One region of the Streptosporangium jomthongense genome, then DNA from elsewhere that is predicted to be linked to it. Evidence: riboswitches for the same ligand, from Rfam matches in the RefSeq annotation. Region 1 holds a riboswitch; each other region holds the start of a gene.
The links. A riboswitch is a leader RNA that binds a small molecule or an ion and turns the genes downstream of it on or off. The one in region 1 is predicted to bind S-adenosylmethionine.
Positions count from the first base shown of each region.

Region 2: another riboswitch for S-adenosylmethionine. It lies ahead of ACFOYY_RS07520 (aminotransferase class V-fold PLP-dependent enzyme); the one in region 1 lies ahead of thrC (threonine synthase).
Region 3: another riboswitch for S-adenosylmethionine. It lies ahead of ACFOYY_RS16330 (glutathione S-transferase C-terminal domain-containing protein); the one in region 1 lies ahead of thrC (threonine synthase).

Region 1 is NZ_JBHSBC010000048.1:188,622-195,831, reverse strand. Features, by position in the region: gene ACFOYY_RS36735 (SAM hydrolase/SAM-dependent halogenase family protein) at 1-30, opposite strand, end outside; gene ACFOYY_RS36730 (DUF3263 domain-containing protein) at 142-444, shown strand; gene otsB (trehalose-phosphatase) at 524-1,303, shown strand; gene ACFOYY_RS36720 (hypothetical protein) at 1,339-1,917, shown strand; gene ACFOYY_RS36715 (MFS transporter) at 1,904-3,055, opposite strand; gene ACFOYY_RS36710 (alpha,alpha-trehalose-phosphate synthase (UDP-forming)) at 3,119-4,543, opposite strand; gene ACFOYY_RS36705 (RNA polymerase sigma factor) at 4,649-5,209, shown strand; SAM riboswitch class I at 5,323-5,465, shown strand; gene thrC (threonine synthase) at 5,480-6,742, shown strand; gene ACFOYY_RS36695 (MoaD/ThiS family protein) at 6,764-7,039, shown strand.
Region 2 is NZ_JBHSBC010000005.1:17,156-24,365, forward strand. Features, by position in the region: gene ACFOYY_RS07495 (SAM-dependent methyltransferase) at 1-590, shown strand, start outside; gene ACFOYY_RS07500 (NAD-dependent epimerase/dehydratase family protein) at 656-1,663, shown strand; gene ACFOYY_RS07505 (acyltransferase family protein) at 1,953-3,020, shown strand; gene ACFOYY_RS07510 (cytochrome P450) at 3,025-4,221, opposite strand; gene ACFOYY_RS07515 (TerC family protein) at 4,231-5,031, opposite strand; SAM riboswitch class IV at 5,160-5,275, shown strand; gene ACFOYY_RS07520 (aminotransferase class V-fold PLP-dependent enzyme) at 5,327-6,628, shown strand; gene ACFOYY_RS07525 (NADH-quinone oxidoreductase subunit D) at 6,646-7,210, shown strand, end outside.
Region 3 is NZ_JBHSBC010000014.1:344,565-351,774, reverse strand. Features, by position in the region: gene ACFOYY_RS16340 (ABC transporter substrate-binding protein) at 1-232, opposite strand, end outside; gene ACFOYY_RS16335 (FAD/NAD(P)-binding protein) at 264-2,024, opposite strand; gene ACFOYY_RS16330 (glutathione S-transferase C-terminal domain-containing protein) at 2,053-2,994, opposite strand; SAM riboswitch class IV at 3,031-3,143, opposite strand; gene ACFOYY_RS16325 (DUF402 domain-containing protein) at 3,196-3,708, shown strand; gene ACFOYY_RS16320 (nitric oxide synthase oxygenase) at 3,717-4,826, opposite strand; tRNA gene ACFOYY_RS16315 (tRNA-Asn) at 5,223-5,298, opposite strand; gene ACFOYY_RS16310 (YtxH domain-containing protein) at 5,464-5,775, shown strand; gene ACFOYY_RS16305 (hypothetical protein) at 5,866-6,327, opposite strand; gene ACFOYY_RS16300 (MGH1-like glycoside hydrolase domain-containing protein) at 6,324-7,210, opposite strand, start outside.

The sequences.
Region 1 (7,210 bases):
GTCGGTGAGAAGGGTGATCACTGGAGTCACATCTGGTGACTGTACGTCTCCGAACCGGCCATGAACAGCAGGAAATTCCCGACTATCCTGGCATCGCGCGGAGCCGTACGGCCTGCGGGGGCGCGACGGGAGGCGACAGCGATGGACGATGTGCCACCTCCCGGCGAGGGGACGGGACCGGAGAACGCTCCCAGGCCCCTCACCGAGAAGGAACGGGAACTGCTGGCCTTCGAGCGCCGCTGGTGGCGCCGTCCCGGGGCCAAGGAGCAGGCGGTGCGGGAGGCCTTCGGCATCTCGGCGACCCGCTACTACCAGCTGCTCGCCGAGCTGATCGACCGGCCGGAGGCGCTCGCCCACGACCCGATGCTGATCAAGCGCCTGCGCAGGCTCCGCGAGACGCGCAGACGCGAGCGCGCGGCCAGGAGGCGGGGACTACGTCCCTGACGTCCGGGGTAGAGCCGGTCATGCGCGCCTGACGCCGCGCCGTACGATCCTGGCCTGACGACGAGCGGGAGAACACCCCATGGAGACCCCCGAAGGACTGCGCGCGATCCTGGCCGACCCCGCCGGAGCGGTGATCGGCCTCGACTTCGACGGCACGCTCTCCCCGATCGTGCCCGACCCCGACGCGGCCAGGATCCACCCGCGCGGCCCGGAGCTGCTGGCCAGGCTGGGCGGACGGGTCCGCGCCGTGGCGGTCGTGACGGGCCGTCCCGCCGCGACGGCCGTCGAGTACGGCTCGCTGGCCGAGGTGCCCGGGGTGGTTGTGCTCGGCCACTACGGTCTCGAACGCTGGGAGGCGGGCACGCTCACCGCCCCGCCCGTCCACCCCGGCCTGGACAGGGCCAGGGCCGAGCTGCCCCGGCTGATCGAGGGCGTCGCGGGCGCCAGGTTCGAGGACAAGGAGCGCTCGGTCGCCGTGCACACCCGGGGGACCGCCGAACCGCAGGCCACGCTTGAGGCGCTGCGCGACCCGGTCGCCAAGCTCGCGGCCGAGGTGGGGCTGGCGGTCGAGCCGGGCAAGTTCGTGCTGGAGCTGCGGCCTCCGGGGACGGACAAGGGGGCGGCGCTCGGTGCCTTCCTCGCCGAACGCGGGGCGCGCTCGGTGCTGTTCGCCGGTGACGACCTGGGGGATTTGGCGGCCTTCGCCGCCGTACGGGCCTCGGGGCTGCCCGGCGTGACGGTGTTCAGTGGTTCGGCCGAGGCGAGCGCGGAGGTCGCCGCCCAGGCCGACATCGTCGTGGACGGCCCGGAGGGGGTGATGGACCTGCTGGCGTCGATCGCCGATGCCATTGAACGTTAAGTGACCGACAAGTGGGGACGGTTAACGTCCCCGGCATGAGAAAACTCGCCTTCGCCGCCGCCGTGCTCGCCGGCGCCACCCTGTTCACCGTTCCCCAGGCGGCCTCGGCCTCGACCGCGCAGGCCTCGGGAACCCTCACCTTCCGCGGCATGACCCTCAAGCTTCCCTCGGGCTGGCGGGTATACGGCGGCGCTGACGGCGTCAAGGTGGTCACGGGAAGGTGCGCGAAGCCGCACTCGGCGTATTTCACCCCGAACTGTGAGGCGTTCTGGGTCTTCGGCCCCAAGCAGATCAAGTACGGGCGTGAGCTGTTCTCCGCCTACCGGGGGGACCAGCCGTACTACCCCGCCACCGACGTGCAGCGCTGCCCGTTCGACGCCAAGAGCGGCCAGACGTTCGGCAACGCGTACGCCTCGGGGCTGCGGCAGGTGGGACGCGGGCACAAGGCCGCCTTCAAGGGCTGGCGCGGCGAGTGCTACAGCTACAACGGCAGCAAGCGGACCGGGACCTTCCACCAGCGTGAGTGGTTCCTGCCCACCTCGAAGATCCTCGTCGTGGACGTGTGGGACAACCCGCGCCTGGCGTCGGTGCTCGCGGCGGCTACCTGGAGCTGACCAGGATGCCGCCGACGGCCAGCACGATCATCACGGGCACCATGAGGAAGGCCTGCTGGGTGCCGGACACGTCGGCGAGCGCTCCCAGCAGGAAGGGCCCGACACCTGTCGCCGAACTCGAATAGAGGGAGGCGACGCCCGTCGCCCGCTCGGGACGTCCGGCCGTGGCCGTCAGCACCCGTGAGAGCGCGAGCGGGAAGTGCAGCGAGACCCCCACTCCTGAGACGAGCAGCCCCGCGTAGGCCGCCGGCGGGGCCGTACTCGTCCAGAACAGCAGCCAGCCGACGAAGGTGAGCCCCAGCGCGCCGATGAGCAGCGATGCGGGCGGGATCCGCAACGCCAGCCTGGCCCCGCCGAAGCGCCCGAGCGCCAGCCCGGCGGTGAAGGCGGTCAGCGCGCTCGCTGCGACCGCCGCGGACAGGCCCGTGTTGTCGCTGACCAGCTTGGCCGCCCAGAGGTTGAACGAGAACTCAAGCCCGACGCAGCAGAACAGCACCGTCCCCGCCAGGTGGAAGCGCATGCCGAGCCCCGGGGAACCCGCGCTCCCGGAGGGCGCCGCCTGCTCCTCCCGGGCGGGCGTGGGAACCCACACGCGGCCCATGGCGAGCGCGAGCAGCACGGTCAGCAGCGGGGTGAGCAGCAGCGCGGTCCGCCAGCCGAGCGCGCTCTGCGCCGCGAGACTGACGACGAACGGGGCGAACAGGCCGATGGTCCCGCCGACCGCGTTGGCCTCACTGATCGCCGACGGCCCCGCGGGACCGTGGTGCCGGCCGAGGACGGACATGCTCGTGTAGAGACTGATCGAGCCCATCCCGCCCGCCAGGCAGTACGCGAGGAGCGTGACCTGCGGTGTGTGGCCGAGGACGACCAGCAGCACCCCCACGTTCATCCCGGTCAGGCCCGTCCAGACGGTGACGCGCGTGCCGAGGCGGCGGGTCAGCCGGGGCAGCGCGAGGCCGGTCAGGACGCCGCCGACGGCCATCATGGTGCCGTGCAGCCCGGCGACCGTCTGCGAGAGGCCCAGTTCGGCGCGGAGCATGGGCAGGGCGGCGCTGAGGCCGTACAGGTAGGTGGCGAAGACACCGAGCTGCAGGTAGACGAGCCAGGTCGGACGGTCACGGGTGAGCCTGGCGGTCACGGGTTCCCCCGAACGTCAATGAAGCGCGAAGTCCCCTGAACTATCTCATATCAGGGCAAAATCTCAGCCGAGTGCGGCGAGCTGGTCAGCGAACCAGCGCTGCGGGGGAAGGGCGGTCGCCAGACGGGCCAGCCTGTCCCCCCGGACGGCGCGCTCGTGCTCGGGCATGACGAGGCCCTCGTGGATGGCCCGCGCCGTGGCCGAGACGTCGTAGGGGTTCACCAGCAGCGCGTCCGCGCCCAGCTCGGCCGCGGCCCCCGCCTCGCGCGACAGGACCAGAGCGCTGTTCGGGGACAGCACCGGCCCCTCCTTGGCCACCAGGTTCATCCCGTCGCGGATCGGGTTGACCAGCATCACGTCGGCCAGCCGGTAGGCGGCCAGCGACCGGGGATAGTCGTCCTGGACGTTGAGGATCAGCGGATCCCAGTCCTCGGTGGCGTACTCGTCCTCGATCTCCGAGGCGCAACGCTGCACCGCCGCGGTGTACTCACGGTATTCGGGCAGGTCGTGGCGGGAGGGGTAGGCGAAGGCCAGGTGCACGACCCTGCCGTGCCACTCGGGGTGCGCCGCGAGGAACTCCCGGTAGGCGATCAGGCCCCTGACGATGTTCTTCGACAGCTCGGTCCTGTCGATGCGCACGATCAGCCTGCGGTCGCCGACCAGCTCGCGCAGGGCGGCCATGTGGGACTCGACGTCGGGCTCGCGGGCGCGTTCCCACAGCGCCCGGCCGTCCACACCCAGGCCGTGCACGCCGATCCGGGTGGTCCGGCCCGCGTGGGTCACCGTACGGCCCGCGCGCTCGACCCGCGCGTCCAGGACGCTCTCGCAGCAGTCCATGAAGGCCCCGGCCCAGCGGTCGGTCAGGAAACCCGCCTGGTCGGCGCCCAGGATGCCCTCAAGCAACTCGGCGGCGACCTCGTCGGGCAGCAGACCGAAGTACTCGGGAGGGGCCCAGGGCGTGTGGGAGAAGTGGGAGACGCGCAGGTCGGGCCGTTCGCTCCTGAGCATCGCCGGGACCAGGGCCAGGTGGTAGTCCTGCACCATGACCTTGGCGCCGTGCGAGGCCTCCTCGGCCAGCGCCATCGCGAACGCCTCGTTGTAGGCCTGGTAGGACTCCCACTCCCTGCCGAACCTGGCGTCGAAGTGCGGCCTGTTCGGGGTGTCGTAGAGCAGGTGGTGGACGAACCACAGGGTCGAGTTGGCGACCGCGTTGTAGGCCCGCTGGAAGGTCGCCGGGGGGATGTCGAGCATCCGCAGCGCCCCGGTCTCGTATCCCGCCTGGTCGAGCCGCCCCCCGGGAGCGAGCCGTACGGCACCGCGGTCGCCGTCGGACAGGGCGGCGCAGACCCACAGGACGTCGAGCTCCTTGGACACCTCGGACAGGCCGGAGACCAGGCCGCCGCCACCCCTGCGCATGCTCAGCGCGCCGCCCTCCGACATGGTGAAGGAGACCGGGCCGCGGTTCGAGGCCACCAAAATCCCACTCATCTGACCTCCTCGCCCGGGAGGACGTGGCTTGTCCCGAAGGTTAACCAAACGATAACCGGCGACCATAGGATGTCGAGCGACCGTGACCGTTGATGGGAACCCGTGATGGCGCTGGACGAGACGACCGAGGAACTTGCCCGTGCGGCCGCCGGAGGCGACCACCGGGCACTGGGCGAACTGCTGAAGCGGATCGAGCCCGAGGTGCTACGGCACTGCGGGCGGATCCTCCCCTACCGGCAGGACGCCGAGGAGGCCTGTCAGGACACCCTGCTCGCCGTGGCCCGCAACATCGCCAGGTTCGAGGGGCGGGCGCGGTTCAGCACGTGGCTGCACATCGTGACCGCCAACTGCGCGCGCACCACCTACCGCTCGCTCAAACGGCGTTCCGCCGAGCAGAGCTCGGAGGAGTTGCCGCTGCACAACAAGCCCGACGTCGCCAGGGTGAGTGTGATCGCGGGCTCCCGCCTCGACCTGCTCGACGCGATGGAGGCCCTTGAGGCGGACAAGCCCGACCTGGCCCAGGCGCTGGTGCTGCGCGACATCTGCCAGCTCGACTACAACGAGGTCGCCGAGCAGCTCGGCATCCCCCTCGGCACCGCCAAGTCGCGCATCCACCAGGCCCGCAAGTACGTCCAGGGAGCGCTCGGCGACGCCTACGGCTTCTGAGGTTTGTCCGGTTAATGACACACTTCATCTCGTTTGGTGAGACAACTGGTCAGGAGGGGCACAAGGCGAGGTAGAGTGCTTGAGACCTGCATGTCAGGTCCACAACTGAACATTGCTCATCCAGAGGGGTGGAGGGACCGGCCCTGCGAAGCCCCGGCAACCCTCCCGGTTCAAGACTCGCGATCTGGCGAGGGGTCGACCGGGACAGGTGCCAATTCCGGTCTGTGACCAGGGTGGTCGCAGACGAAGATGAGGGAAAGGCCTCGCTTCATGGCGCTCGCGAACACCGCAACCACCACCGCTCTTGACTTCGGTCCCGCCGTCGCTCTCTCCTGTCGTGAGTGTGGTGCCCGCTACGACCTCGGTCCCAGCTTCGCCTGTATCGAGTGTTTCGGGCCCCTTGAGATCGCCTACGACTTCGGGAACGTCACCCGGGAACAGATCTCGCAGGGGCCGGCCAACATCTGGCGCTACCGCTCCCTCCTGCCCGTCCCGGCGGACGTCGCCTCCAAGCCCAACACCGAGCCCGGCTGGACCAGGCTCGTCAAGGCCGACAACCTGGCGCGTGAGCTGGGCCTGCGCTCGCTGCACGTGAAGGACGACTCGGGCAACCCCACGCACTCCTTCAAGGACCGCGTGGTCGCCATCGCCGTCGAGGCGGCCAGGAACTTCGGCTTCCACACCCTGTCCTGCTCCTCGACCGGCAACCTGGCGGGCGCGGTGACCTCCGCCGCCGCCAGGACCGGGCTCGACGCCTGCGTGTTCATCCCCGCCGACCTCGAACAGGGCAAGATCGTCATGGCCTCCGTGTACGGCGGCAAGCTGATCGGCATCGACGGCACCTACGACGACGTCAACCGCTTCTGCTCCGAGCTCATCGGTGACGAGCTCGGCGACAAGTGGGGCTTCGTCAACGTCAACCTCAGGCCCTACTACGCCGAGGGCTCCAAGACCCTGGCCTACGAGATCGCCGAGCAGCTCGGCTGGCGGATCCCCGACCAGATCGTCATCCCGGTCGCCTCCGGCTCCCAGCTCACGAAGATCGACAAGGCGTTCAAGGAGCTGATCGCCCTCGGTCTCGTCGAGGACACGCCGTACAAGATCTTCGGCGCCCAGGCCGAGGGGTGCTCCCCGGTCTCCGCGGCCTACAAGGCGGGCCACGACGTGATCCGCCCCGTCAAGCCCGACACGATCGCCAAGTCGCTGGCCATCGGCAACCCGGCTGACGGGCCCTACGTGCTCGACATCGCCAGGCGCACCGGCGGCGGGGTCGAGGACGTCACCGACCCCGAGATCGTGGACGCCATCCGCCTGCTCGCCAGGACGGAGGGCATCTTCGCCGAGACGGCGGGCGGTGTCACCGTCGGGGTGCTGCGCAAGCTGGTCGAGTCGGGTCGGCTCGACCCCGACGCGGAGACCGTGGTCCTCAACACAGGTGACGGCCTGAAGACCCTTGACGCGGTCGCTGACCAGGCACGTCCCACCGCTGTCATCCGGCCCTCACTCGACGCGTTCCGCGCTGTCGTCGCCTAGAGCTCTGAAAGGTACTGAATTATGAGTGTTTCTGTACGGATTCCGACGATTCTCCGTACGTACACCGGCGGCGCGGCCGAGGTGAACGGCGAGGGCGGGACCCTGCGTGAGGTTCTGCAGAAGCTCGACGCCGACTTCCCCGGGATCGGTGCCCGTATTCTCGATGAAACGGGCAAGATTCGCCGTTTTGTGAACGTCTATGTCGGTGATGAGGATGTCCGTTTCGCCGACAACCTCGACACGGTGACGCCGTCCGGCGTTCAGGTCTCCATCATTCCGGCGGTCGCCGGAGGCTGATCCCGGCGGAGGCCGCGCGGGGCCCTGGGCGGGCCCTGGGCGGCCTCCCGGGGCCCGATGTCGTCCACTGTCATGGAACGGCGCCCCTAGAACACCCTCACGACACCCGCACCGGCCTGGCCGCGTGCGGGTGTCGTCTTTTGTGATGCAAGCTCACATTTTTGTGCGAAG
Region 2 (7,210 bases), on a different contig from region 1:
TCGACAACGTTCCCCTCGACGTGGTCGAACAGACGCCCGACGGCCCCCGGCTGGTCATGGTCGATCCCTCGGACGGCGCGGAGCGGCTCGGCGACGCCCCGGAGGAGGCCGACCTGGCCTGGCTCGACCGCTGGTGGCCGCTCGGCCCCGTCGGCGAGCGCGCCGAGATCGGCAGGCCCCGCGACGAGGCCTGGGCCTCGGTGATCGTACGGCTGGCGCGCGGCCGGGCCGTCGCCGTCGACTACGCGCACCGGCTGGGCGCCCGCCCGCCGTACGGCTCGCTCGCCGGTTACCGTGGCGGCGCGGCCGTGGCCCCGGTCCCCGACGGGTCGTGCGACATCACCGCGCACGTCGCGCTGGACGCCTGCGCGGCGGCGGGCGAGCGGGTCGGGGCGGTCACGACGACGTTGACCACCCAGCGGGAGGCCCTGCGCGCCCTGGGCGTCACCGGCGCCCGCCCGCCCCTCGACCTGGCGGGCTGGGACCCGGTGGGGTATCTGCGCGCCCTGTCACGGGCCTCCCTTGAGGCGGAGCTGATCGACCCCCACGGCCTCGGCGCCTTCGGCTGGCTGCGCCAATCACGGCCCTGACCGTACGGATACGCCCGTGGTGAATTCGCTGGGGTGGCGGGGCCGGCGCGATGAGGATGGTCGGCATGAGGCTTCTTGTATTGGGTGGCACGCACTTCGTCGGCCGGGCCGTCGTTGAGGAGGCGGTGCGACGGGGCGACGAGGTCACCATCGTCAACCGGGGCAGAAGTCCCCTCCCACCGGGGACGGCGGGGGCGGGCGTCGAGACGCTCGTCGCTGACAGGGCCGACCGCGAGGCGCTGCGCGCGGCCCTTGACGGTCGTGAGTGGGACGCGGTCGTCGACACCTGGAGCGGGGCGCCGAAGGTCGTCGCCGAGGCGTGCGGGCTGCTGGACGGGCGGGTCGGCCACTACGGATACGTGTCCAGCAGGTCGGTCCACAGCTGGCCGATCCCACCGGGGGCCGACGAGAGCGCCCAGGTGGTCGAGAGCGACCCCGACTCCGAGGCTGCCGACGACTATGCGGAGGCCAAGCGCGGCGGCGAGCTGGCCGTTCTGCGGGTCTTCGGCGAGCGCGCCCTGCTCGCCCGCGCCGGGCTGGTGATCGGCCCCTACGAGAACATCGGGCGGCTGCCCTGGTGGCTGCGCCGCGTCGAGCGGGGCGGCCGGGTGCTGGCGCCGGGCAGGCCGGGCCGTCCGCTGCAGTACATCGACGCCAGGGACATCGCGATCTGGATGCTCGGGGCGGCGCAACGGGGTGTCGGCGGCGCCTTCAACACGGTCAGCCACCCCGGGCACGCCACCATGGGCGAGCTGCTCGACGAGATCATCAGGGTGACCGGCTCCGACGCCGAGCTGGTCTGGACCCCCGCCGAGGTGATCGAGGAGGCGGGCATCGCCGCGTGGACCGAGCTGCCGGTCTGGCTGCCGGAGGGCGGCGAGGAGGACGGCCTGCACGACGGGGACGTCTCGGCCGCCCACGAGGCGGGGCTCGTCTGCCGTCCGCTGCGGGAGACGGTCGCCGACACCTGGGAGTGGCTCAAGGTGGAGGGTGACCCGGCGCTCAGGGCCGACCGCCCCTCGGTCGGCCTCGACCCGGCCAAGGAGGCCAAGGTCCTCGACGGCCTGACCTGACACGCGGTTTCCCGGCGGCCGGGGTCGTACGGCGGGCGGCTCCCGGCCCTGGCGATGTTTCCTCGGTGGCCGGAGGCCGGTCGTCGCAGGCCCGAAACAAATGATCAGGCCTGAAACACAACTCCATGAGCTTCGGAAACAAGCGGTCACCCCTGTTCCCGGAAAACGGGGATCGTGGAGGTCGCGGCTGTTCGCTATTGTCTGGATCGTTCTACTTGGTGTGATCCCGCCATGCCGGTCCACGGCGTCGGCCGACAGCGACCGTGACGAGGTTCGCGTGAAAGAGACCATGGCTCCTCCCGCGGCCAGGGAAAAAGCCCCCCGCCTCCCCTCTCTGACGGGTTTGAGGTGGTTCGCGGCATTTGCTGTTTTCGGTTTTCATCTGTTCACCGGCGGCATAACGGATGACCCCGGAACACAGCGCTTTCTCGGGGCGGTCTTCTCCGCGGGCTCCTCCGGGGTGCCGTTCTTCTTCGTGCTGTCCGGCATGGTGCTGACCTGGTCGTCCAGGCCGGGAGACCGGGCGTGGGCGTTCTGGCGGCGACGGGCCGCCAGGATCGTCCCGAGTCACATGGTCACCTGGATCGCCGTCCTGGCCCTGTTGACCGTGGCGGGACGCGCCGTGGCGCCGGGACCGGCCGTGAGCGGATTTTTCCTCCTTCAGGCCTGGGCACCGGACGAAACCTATTACTTCGGCGGCAACACCCCTTCCTGGTCACTCTCCTGCGAAATGGCGTTTTATGCGGTTTTCCCGCTTCTGCTGCCGCTTCTTCGACGTATTCCAGGAAACCGGCTCCTGCTGACCTCGGCGGGGTTGTGGGCCGGAACATGGGTGGTCCCGTTTGTCAGCTTCTCGATGCCGGAAAGCATCGGTTACTGGTTCGTCTGGATCTTCCCGGTGACCAGGGCACTGGAGTTCGCACTCGGCATGACCGTGGCGCTGATGGTCAAGGAAGGCCGCTGGCGGGGACCCGGCCTGCCCGTGGCCGTCGTCCTGGTCCTGGTCGCCTACGCGACCGTCCCGCTGGTCTGGCAGCGCGCGGGCTGGGTGGCGTGGATGGCGGGACCGTTCGCCGTGCTGATCGCCGCCGCCGCGACGGCCGACGTGCGCGAGAAGCGTTCGCCGCTGCGCCTGCCCGTCCTGGTCTGGCTCGGGGAGATCTCCTTTGCCTTCTACCTGGTGCACCAGCCGACGATCAGCCTGGTCAACCGGGTGCTCGGGCGCACCCCGGCGCACGCGCTCCTGGTGACGCTGACGGCGCTGCCGCTGGCCGTACTGCTGGCCTGGGCGCTGCACCGCCTCGTCGAGCGGCCCGCCGAGCGCCTGTTGTCAGGCGGGCGCCCGGGGGCCGCGTGAGGCCTCAGACCCGTGTCTCCAGAGCCGTCAGGCCCCGGATGACGTAGCCGGGGTTCCAGGTGGGCTCGGTGGCGAGTTCCATCCGGGGAGCCAGGCGCAGCAGGGCGCCGAACGACTCGGCCAGCTCGATCCTGGCCAGCGGGGCGCCCAGACAGAAGTGGATGCCCGCGCCGAAGGAGATGTGTGGGTTCTCCGTACGGCCGAGGTCGAGGCGGTCGGGGTCGGCGAACACCTCGGGGTCCCGGTTGGCCGATCCGAACAGCAACGCCACCTCCGCGCCACGCGGGATGTTCACCCCGCCGACCGAGATGTCCTCAAGGACCCAGCGCTCGAACATCTGCAGCGGGGTGTCCCAACGCATCAGCTCCTCGATCGCCGTGGGCAGCAGGCCGTGGTCGGCGCGCAGCCGTTCCAGCTCGGCCGGGTTGCGGAACAGCGACCACCAGCCGATTCCGGTGACGTTGACGGTCGCCTCGTGACCCGCGTTGAGCAGCAGCACACAGGTGCCGACCAGTTCCTCCTCGGTCAGGGTGTCACCGCCGTCGGCGACCAGGGCCAGGGCGCTGATCAGGTCGTCGCCGGGGTTCGCCCGGCGGGCGCGGGCCAGCTCCGACAGGTAGCCGGAGAACTCCTCCGCCGCCCGTACGGCGGTGCGCTGCGTCTCGGGCGACGGGTTGAGCTCATACATCCCGCAGATGTCGGCCGACCAGGGCCGCAGCAGGTGCCGGTCCGCCTCGGGGACGCCGAGCATCTCGGCGATCACGGTCACCGGGAGCGGTTCGGCGACCTCCGCGATGAGGTCGCCGCCGCCACGTGCCACGAAGTCCTCGACCAGCCCCGTGGCGATCGAGGCGACCTTGGGCCGCAGCGCCTCGACCATCCGCGGGGTGAACGCCCGGGAGACCAGGCGGCGCAGGCGGGTGTGGACAGGCGGCTCGACGTCGAGCATCCCGGCCCTGACCACCCGCCAGAACGGGTCGAGGAAGGGCGGCTCCTCCGGCCTGCCGAACTCGGCGTGCGTGGCCACGTGCAGGTAGGACCGGCCGAGTCTCCGGTCGCGCAGCAACGCGTTGACGTCGGCGTGCCGGGCGACCAGCCACTGGCCCGTCGGCTCGAAGAAGGTGACCGGCCGCTGTCTCAGCTCGGCGTAGGCGTCATAGGGGTAGGCGACGAATTCCGGACTCCATGGGTCAAAACGCACAAACCCATGCTAGGGCTCCGGAGTCTTCTCGACGGCCCGGGAACGACGGCGGGCCCGGATGTTGAGCAGCTCGACCACCAGCGAGAACGCCATCGCGAAGTAGATGTAGCCCTTGGAGATGTGCTGTCCGAAACCCTCCGCGAGCAGCACGACGCCGATCAGCACCAGGAACGACAGCGCCAGCATCTTGATCGTCGGGTGCTTGTCCACGAAACGGCTGATCGGCCCCGAGGCGAAGAGCATCACCACGACCGCGACGATGACCGCGATGACCATGATGGCCAGCTCGTCGACCATGCCGACCGCGGTGATCACCGAGTCGAGGGAGAAGACGATGTCCAGCACCATGATCTGCAGGATCACCATGCCGAAGGAGGCCGCCGCCTTCCGGCCGCCGGAGTGGTCCTCGCCGTTCTCGGTGTGGCCGTGGATCTCGTGAACGCTCTTGACCAGCAGGAACAGCCCGCCGAGGATCAGGATCAGGTCGCGTCCCGATATCTCGTGCCCGAAGATCTCAAAGAGCGGGGCGGTGAGCCGTACCACCCAGGACAGGGCGAGCAGCAGCGCCAGGCGGCTGACCAGGGCGGCGAGCAGGCCCAGTCTGCGGGCGTTGTCACGCTGTTCCGGCGGGAGTTTCCCCGCCAGGATCGAGATGAAGATGATGTTGTCGATGCCCAGCACGATCTCCAGAGCGATCAGCGTGAGCAGACCTATCCAGCTCGCCGGGTCGGCCACCCAGTCCATCGGGTCCTCCAGTTTCGGTGGGGAGAGCGCCGCCCGCGCGCGGCGCGTGACCTGACGGGCGTTCACGGTCACAGCTCCAGACGATCGGACAGAACCGGAAGTTCCTCAGGATCACCGCCGAAACTCCAGCCCTCCGGACCCCTTCCCGCAGACTTGCCAAGCACCGCCTCTGTGTGGGTATAGTCCGGTTCGTAGGTCATGAGTGCCAGCGACAAGCCCCGGCTAGCTGGCCGGCAACCCTCGCGTCCGCGGCGGGGTGCCCCGGGTGAGGACCTGGTCCGGCACGAGGTGTGCCGGGCAAGCGCGGGCTCCAGCACCAAGGCCATGGCTTGGGGTCCGATGACCTCCAAGGAGCTTTGGCGTGTCCGCACTGACGATCTTCACCTCCGCCGCCGCCGCCGAGACCGTGACCGTCCCGGCGACCCGTGTCCCCGACGACCGGCCGATCCCCGCGGTCCTCGGCGCCGACCTTGAGGTGCCCGTCAGGGGCGGCAGGCTGGTGCCGTACGCCAACCTCGACTACGCCGCCAGCGCCCCCTGTCTTGAGCCGGTGAGCGCCGCCGTCGCCGCCGCGCTCCCGGCCTACTCCAGCGTCCACCGCGGCGCCGGATACGCCTCCCAGCTGACCACCGCCCGCTACGAGCAGGCCAGGCACACCGTGCGGGCCTTCGTCGGGGCCCGCCCCGATGACGCGGTGATCTTCACGAGGAACACCACCGACGCCACCAACCTGCTGGCCCGCAGCCTGCCCGCCGGGACCACCGTGGTGGTCTTCGAGACCGAGCACCACGCCTCGCTCCTGCCCTGGGCCGACGTCGTACGGCTGCCCGCCCCGGCCTTCCCCGGTGAGGCCGTCCGCGCCGCCGACGACGCGCTGGCCGCGATCGACGGCCCCAAGCTGCTGGTCGTCACCGCCGCCTCCAACGTGACCGGCGAGCTGTGGCCGATCGCCGCGCTGGCCCACATCGCCCACCGCCACGGCGCCCGCGTCCTGGTCGACGCCGCCCAGCTCGTCCCGCACCGCCGCCTCAACCTGACCGCGCTCGACTTGGACTACGTGGTCTTCTCCGGTCACAAGCTCTACGCCCCGTTCGGCACCGGCGCGCTGATCGGCCGCTCCGACTGGCTCTCGGTCGCCGAGCCGTACCTCCGGGGCGGCGGGGCCGTCAGGGCCGTCGAGGACGAGACGACCGACTGGCACGACGACCCCGAGGCCCGTCACGAGGCGGGCACGCCGAACGTGCTGGGCGCCATCGCGCTGGCCGCCGCCTGCGACGCGCTGAGCGCGACCGGCTGGGACGTGCTGGTGCGCGAGGAGGAGCGTCTGCTGGCCCGCCTGCGCACCGGTCTGGCCGGGATCGAGGGTGTGCACGAGCTGTCCCTGTGGGGCCCCGACCACGCCCGCGTCGGCATCGTCTCCTTCGTCGTGGACGGCTTCACCGCCCGTGAGGTGGCCGAGACGCTGTCCGGCGAGTACGGCATCGGCGTGCGGGACGGCAAGTTCTGCGCCCACCCCTTCGTCAGGCACCTGCTCGGCGCCAAGGACGGCGGCTGCGACGACGTCACCGCCTCCGCGGTGCGCGCCTCCATCGGCGTCGGCAGCACCACCGAGCACGTCGACCGTCTCGTCGAGGCCCTGCGGGATCTCGTCACGCGCCGCTGACGTGACAGCATGGGGCTATGACTGAGCCCCGGGAAGTGAACGTGGGGATCGGGGCCGGAGCCGACGCCGTCGCGGGAGCGGCGGCGGCCGGCAAGGAGCTGGCCACCGAGGACATGGTCCTGAACATCGGCCCGCAGCACCCCTCGACCCACGGCGTGCTACGCCTGCGCCTGACGCTGGACGGCGAACGGATCAGCGCCGCCGAGCCGATCGTCGGCTACATGCACCGGGGCGCGGAGAAACTGTTCGAGGTCAGGGACTACCGGCAGATCATCGTGCTGGCCAACCGGCACGACTGGCTGTCGGCGTTCGCCAACGAGCTGGGCGTCGTGCTCGCGGTCGAGCGGATGCTCGGCATGGAGGTCCCCGTCAGGGCCGTGTGGGCGCGCACCCTGATGGCCGAGCTGAACCGGGTGCTCAGCCACCTGATGTTCCTCGGCTCCTACCCCCTCGAACTGGGCGCGATCACCCCCGTCTTCTACGCCTTCCGCGAGCGCGAGACCCTCCAGGCCGTGATGGAGGAGATCTCCGGCGGCCGGATGCACTACATGTTCAACCGGGTCGGCGGCCTCAAGGAGGACC
Region 3 (7,210 bases), on a different contig from region 1:
CGTCCCTACCCCTGGCGACGAGCGCGTCGAACTGGTTGTGCACCAGCAGCCTGGCCTTGTTCTGGCCCCACTGCTGGGGGTTGAACGTGATGGGCTGCGTCTCGATCGCCCACACCAGCGAGTCCCCCTCGGTGCCGCCGCCTGAGGCCGGGTTCGCGGCCCCGGTCTCGGTTCCGCACGCGGCGAGCGTCAGCACCCCGGCCAGAGCCAGGACGCCCCGTTGCGCTTTCACTTACCTTCTCCTCGGGGAGTCGTGCGCCGCCTCAGGCGACATGTCTGATCTCGGTGGTGACGGCCTCGGACAGCACGATCCGGGCCAGGGCGTCGGCGTGGCGGAAGAGCGGGGCGTCGAGGCCGGGTCTGGCGAAGCCGCCGGTGACCCGTCCGCCGACGACCCAGGGGCCGAAGGCGAACCTGCGGGGGTGCGGGGTGTCGAGGCGGTCGAGCAGGCGGCGGTCGGCGGGCCGTACCCTCAGCAGGCCCGACGACTCGTCGATCTCGCCGCGGTCGCGCAGCGCGGAGATCAGCGGGTCGGTCGAGCGGCTCACGCTGGGTGCGGGCAGCCTGGCCTCGACGAGGGACCTGGCGGTGACGGCGCCGGGCAGGGTGGGGCTCTGCGCGACCCATCGCCCGCCGCGGTGCTCGACCCTGACGTCGGCGCCGAGGAAGGTGACCACGCCCGCCCTGGCCAGGGCCTTGAGCTCCTCAAGCCGGGGGCCGGGCGGGCCGCTGGCGACGTAGCTGAAGAAGCCCTCGAACCACCGGTCGGAGATTCCCCGTTCGGCGAGGACGCCGTTGACGGACAGTAATCCGAGGATCAGGGCGTGGTCGGCACTGTACGCGGAGTCGGAGCGTCGTTGCAGGTCGGCGGCCATGTAGCCGTCCATCCACCGCCGCAGTCCCGCCTGGTCGCCGAAGCGGATCCGCTCCAGCGGCCGGTCGAGCCGGTCCAGGTCGAGCCGGTCGGCGTGCCGGGGTACGGCCTTGCGGATCAGCAGCCGCATCCCGGGGCTGCGCCATTCCTCTGCGGCGAACCGTTCGGCGAACTCCGGCCAACCGGTCCTGACCCGTTTCGGATGGCTGTTGAGGAGTTCGTGGTAGTAGGCGAAGGCGAGTTCCTTGGCGGCCAGGGGCCACACGTCCCGCCGGAAGTTCCACGGCCCCTCCCCCAGCGCCCCCGCCGTCAGGAAGCGCGGCGCGGGCGGCCGGAGCCCCTGGAAGCGGTAGGCGGTCTTGGCGTGGTACGGCACACCGCGCCGTGACCCCACGTGCAGCAGCGGTTCCCGCCCGCTGGGCAGGTAGACGAGCTCCCCGTCGTGTTCCCTGACGAACCGGCCGCCCCTTCCCGAGGTGAGCAGCACCATCAGGTCGACGAAGGCCAGTCCCAGGCCGCGCACGATCACCGGTTCGCCGGCGGGCAGCCGGTCCAGGCCGAGGTCGAGGTCCGCGGTGTAGCCGGTCGGCAGGTAGCGCAGGCCGCTCTCCCTTGCCAGGGCCGTCAGCCCGCGTTCCTCCGCCGCCGGGGTGACGTCGCCGTGTCCCTGCGCGAGGATCACGGCGCCCACCTCAAGGGTCGTCCCGTCCTCAAGCAGTACGGCCTGGCCTCCCGGGACGTCGGTCAGGTCGAGTGCCCGGGTCCGGTGCACGTGCACCCGGACACCGCGGGGGGCGGTGTCCACGGCTCGCCGGAAGGCGTGGGTGAGGTAGGCGTTCTGCACGGGCCGGGGGACGAAGCGTCCGGGGTCGCAGCCAAGCCACTCGGCCAGCGAGGGGCCGGGGCGGATCGGGCCGACGCACCGGACGGACTCGTCGGTGAAGAGCGTCACGTCGGCGGCGGCGGAGTTCATCCAGAGCAGGTCGGGTTGCCGCTCGCGCCAGACCCTGCCGCCGCCCGGCGGGTAGGGGTCGATCACGTGGACGTCGAGCGACGGCCAGCTGAGCAGTTCGGCGGCGTTGGCGCAGATCCGCTCGACCAGGCAGGTGCCGGTCGGCCCGGCGCCGACGATCGCGATGGAGGCGCTCACGCCGACCACTCCCCTCTCGTACGGTCCGTCACAGCGCTGCTCTTCGATGGGGCAGGTCCCAGTCGGGGGTGGCGGGCTCGACCGGCACCCGCCACGGGTCGGTCTCCCCCGTGGGGGAGGCGAGCACGGTGAGGTCGGTGTTCTCGCGGAAGGCGGGGTGCTGGTAGAGGTCCCTGGCGTAGTCCCACAGGTTGGGGAAGGCGGTCAGCGGGCGCTCGCTGATCCTGGCCGACGGGTTGTCGCTCACGTCGAACCTGACCAGGGTGGGCCAGAGCCGTACGTCGGACTCGGTGACGGCGGAGCCGAACAGGAACCTGCGGCCGGCGAGCCTGGCGTCGAGTTCGTCGAGGAAGCCGATCACGGCCTTCCTCGCCCGGTGGTACTCCGGTTCGGTCGTGGCGGCGGAGACCCGGCCCGCGGCGGTGTTGGCGTACTCGTAGACGCGCGCGTTGAGCGCGTCGATCTCGGGCCGCAGTTCCTCGGGGTAGAGGTCGGCCTCGGGGTCGCCGCCGAAGCGTGTGCCCAGGTCGATGGTGATGTCCGGGAAGTTGTTGCTGACGATGCGCCCCCCGTACTGGTCCCACAGCACCGGCACGGAGACGTGTCCGTCGAATCCGGGTTCGGTCGCCTCGTAGACCTGCCTGAGGGTCGCGAAGCCGTTGACCGGGTCGGCGCCGCGCCGCTCGCGGAACGCCCACCCCCTGCCGTCCCGCTCGTCGTCCACGTAGGACAGCGAGACGACGTCCTGCAGCCCTTTGAGGGAACGCACGATCGCCGTACGCTGCGCGTAGGGGCAGACCGCCGCGACGTAGAGGTGGTAGCGCCCGGCCTCGGCGGGGAACTCCCCGGTGCCGTCGGCGGTGATCCGTCCCTGGAAGGGGTAGCGGGGGCCGGGCCTGCCACCGGGCCGGTAGCGGCCGTGGGTGTCCAGGTCCACTGGGCTGGCGTAGTTGAGTGTGATCTCGGACATGTGACACTCCCAGGGCATGCCTCGGTGACCCGTGCGGGTCCGCGCTTGCGGCACGCCGACCGTGCCACCCGGTCCTCCCCGGGGGCACCCCGCCGCGGTGCGAGGGTTGCCGGTCAGCGAGCCGGGGCTTTGCACTGACACTCTTAACCTAGTTAGACGGTAGGAAATACATAGATCTCTGTCAACCCTTAAAGTCGGGGGATGTCTCATGAGATCGTCCGCGTGGTCTACCGCAAGTACGACGGCTCGCTGCACTGGAACCACCCGGCCCTGCTCCTCGGCGAGGACGAACACGGCGTGTGGGTCGGCTGCCCGCCCGGCAGCAGCGGCAGGCGGGGGCAGGAGCCGCCCGTCGTCTGGGACGAGCCGTTCGTGATCCTCTTCCCCCGTGACGCCTGGTGGACGGCCACCTTCAACGCGGCGCCGTACAAGGCCGAGATCTACTGTGACGTCTCGACCGTGCCGCGCTGGGACGGCGACGAGGTGACCATGGTCGACCTCGACCTCGACGTGATCCGCATGCGCAAGGACGGCCGGGTGCTCCTGGACGACGAGGACGAGTTCGAGGAGCACCAGGTCCGCTACGCCTACCCCAGGGAGATCGTGGAGGGCGCCCGCGCCTCGGCCGCCGCGCTGATGGAGGCCGTCACCGCCAGGACGGCCCCCTTCGCCTCACCTCCGCACTGGCTCTCCCTGGTCTCCGGGAACCGCTGAGAAGGACGTCACCGCCCCGGGCTCCACCGGCCCGCCGACCGCTCCCTGGAGTCGGGGTGGGTGACGAAGTTCGGCGAGAGCCGCTCCTGGTCGTAGTACCGGTGGAAGACCGGGGTCGCGGCCCCCGAGATGGGCGGGACGATCCAGCTCCAGTCGGCCGGGCAGATCCTGCCCGCGCTCTCCTCCCGCGCCACGTGCGTCAGGAAGCGCCTGGACTCGGCGTGGTGGTCGGTTATGGTGACCCCCGCCCTGTCGAAGGAGTACAGGACCGCCACGTTCAGCTCGACCAGCGCGTGGTCGCGCCACAGCGAACGCTCGTTACGGGTGTCCAGGCCGAGCCGCGCGGCGACCAGGGGCACCAGGTTGTAGCGGTCGGGGTCCGCGAGATTGCGCGCCCCGATCTCGGTCCCCATGTACCAGCCGTTGAACGGCGCGGCCCGGTAGCAGACCCCGCCGATCTCCAGGCACATGTTCGAGATCGCCGGTACGGCGTGCCAGCGCAGCCCCAGCCGCTCGAACCACGGATAGGCCGGGTGGGACAGCGGCACCTCTAGCACCGCGTCCCCGGGGATCGTGGACAGCACAGGCGGCCCGTCGCCCATCGAGACCGCCAGGGGAAGCACGTCGAAGGGCGTGCCCCGGCCGCCCGGCCAGCCGAGTTTACGGGCCATCGTGGTGAACCCGGCGTTGCGCGGATCGCCGACGACCGAACCGTCGTCCATCGCGTACCCCGCGTAACGGATGAGCTGCTCGTTCCAGATCCTCGGCCCCGGCGCCCCCGGCCGGTCCTGGGCGAAGATCGTGATCATCGGCCGGATCCGGCCGTCGGAGACGGCCTCACGGAGATGGTCGACGCACTCGACGGCGACCCCCTCGACCGTGTTCACCCGGCGCCGGTCGCGTACCCGCAGTGACTTCCAGTACAACCGCCCGATACACCTGTCGCTGTTGCGCCAGGCCACCCGGGCGCCGAAGACGAGTTCCTTCGGCGTGTGGGTGTAGGTCCCCGTCGCGGCGATCTCGGCGCGCACCTCGCGCAGCCTGGGCTTCACAGGGCCCGCGTCCGGGTTCTCCTCGTGGAACAGCGTCAGGAACTCCTCGGCGGCCGTCACGTCCACCGGCGGGGCCACCGGTTGGGAAGGCGGCTGCCACGGCGCCCTCCCGTCGTCCCGGTGGGCCCCCGCATAGCCCTGCGCGCGTGCTCCCTGTTCCCTCGCCGGCGTCTGGCGCCGGGGTTTCGGCCAAGTCGGCACAGAAAAACCACCTGTATACGTCTAACGGGTACGGCATGCCGTTCCGGGCGGCACGGTTCCCTCGGCGTGATGTCCCGCGTGATGTCTCCGGCCCGGCGGTGATCCCACTGCGGTACGGCGCCCACGACCCGGTCACCGAGTGCGAGCGAAAGGACACGAGGCGATGCGCCCCCTATTTTCCGTGATTCACCGGGATTTGTCCGCGAAATAGGACACGAAACGGCGAAGGCCCCGGGAGCTGTGCTCCCGGGGCCTTCCTGATGGCTCCCGCGATAGGACTCGAACCTATAACCTGCCGGTTAACAGCCGGCTGCTCTGCCGATTGAGCTACACGGGATCGTGCTTCGCGCTGTTCGGACCTGGGGTTTTCCCCCGCTCCTTGCGGCGCAGGAATAGATTAGCGCACTCCGGGAGTGTGTGTCGCATCGATGCTCCGGGGTAGGGCCGAGACAACTCACGATCCGCGGGTAGGGTCCCGCCCAGGACGCTTGTGGAGGTGGAGATGCGTTACCGACTGATGTTCGGTGTAGGCCTCGCGGTCGGCTACATCCTTGGGAGCCGCGCAGGCCGGGAGCGCTATGAGCAGCTCAAGCGGATGGCGCGCCGGGTCTCGGACAACCCCGCCGTCCAGGAGGCCGCGGGGCTGGTCGGCGCCCAGGTTTCCAGGGCCACCGACGTGGCCAGGACGAAGGTGAGTGACGTGGCCAGGGACAAACTGCCGTTCCTGCAGCCGCGCGACGGCAGGGGACCAGAAGAGCACGACGAAACGGGCACCGGATGGCCACGGGAGGAGAAGGCCGTCACCCCCCACTGATCCCGCCGCCCGCGCGGGTCACGGCGCCCACCGGACCCGCGCGGGCTCCTTTCGCGCTCCGTACCGAGAAAAGCCGGTCGTGGGGCGCCCTCAGACGCCGAAACTGCGGCGCGTCTCCTCCAGGGCCTGCTCGGCGAGAGCGCGCAGACCGGGGTCCTGCGGGTCCATCCCGGCGTCGAAGACGAACTCCCAGATCATCTGGTCGTCGTCGGTCCTCCTCGCCACCAGCCGCACTCCCCCTCTGGCGTCCAGCGGGGCGTACTGACTGACCACGATCGAGGCCATGACCCGCTCCCGCACGGCCTCCGGCACCCGCCCCGGCTCGGGCAGCGGCGCCCGGAGCGTCCGCCCCTCCGTGGTGACGACCGTCAGCCCCTCCTCGTCCCACACCCCCCGGTCGATCCGGAACCACGGCAGCCTGGTCTCGCCCAGATAGAGCGCCTTGTCGGTCGCGACCACGTAGCCTTCGGGCCCCTCGGCGTAGGTGAGCACCCGGTCGGTCGGCGCCACGGCCGCGCGGACCCCCGCGGGCGTCCGATTGAAGAGCTTCATCCCTCCACGTTATCGGCGAGCAGATCGAGGGTGAGCGCGGCGGACCAGGAGAAGTCCCTGCTGCCCCTGCCGCTGCCGTCGAAGGGGTCGAAGCACTCCCTGAAGCCCGCCTGCCGTACCAGGCGCAGGGTGCAGACGCCGAGCAGCCGCGCCAGGCCGTCCAGCCCGTGCACGGCCGCCGCCCGCCGCAGCAGCCAGTTGGTGTTCACCCAGGACGGCCCTCGCCAGTAGCGCGACCGGTCGAACTGGGTGGCGCGGATCTCACAGCTGGGCACGGGATATCCGGCGGCCCCCATGAACCGGGCCGATTCGAGCACCCCGACCAGCTTGGCCACCCGGTCGGCGGGCAGGCCGGGGTCGAGCATCGGCCCGAAGGCGCCCACGGTGCACATCGGGCTGAGCCGTCCCGAGCGCAGGTCGAGGGCGTGGAAGGCCTCACCGCCCCAGAGCCGTTCGAGCAGCCCGGCGCGGATCCGCTCGGCCGCCTCCCGGTGCGGCGCGGGATCGGCCCCGGCCAGCGGGGCCAGCTCGGCGAGCGCCTGGCAGGAGGCCAGCCAGATCCCGTTGAACAGCGGGTCCTCGACCGCGAAGGGATGCTCCGCGCGCAGGTAGGCCGGGTCGTAGCCGGAGTCGCGGTAGCGCTGGGCCAGCCAGACGTAGCGGTCGGGGAACGGTTCCTCCCCGTGGGCGCCGGAGGCCTGGGTCACGGCGTCCAGCGGGCCGTCCCACACCGGGCTGTCGTCCATCCCCGACTCCCAGGGGTGGACGATCGCGGCCAGTCCTCCCCCTCCCAGGTCCCTGGCCGTGGCGAGGTAGTCGTGCTGGGCCACAAGCATGGGGTACAGCCTGCGGACCAGGCCGCGCGCCTCCTCGCGGTTCCTCG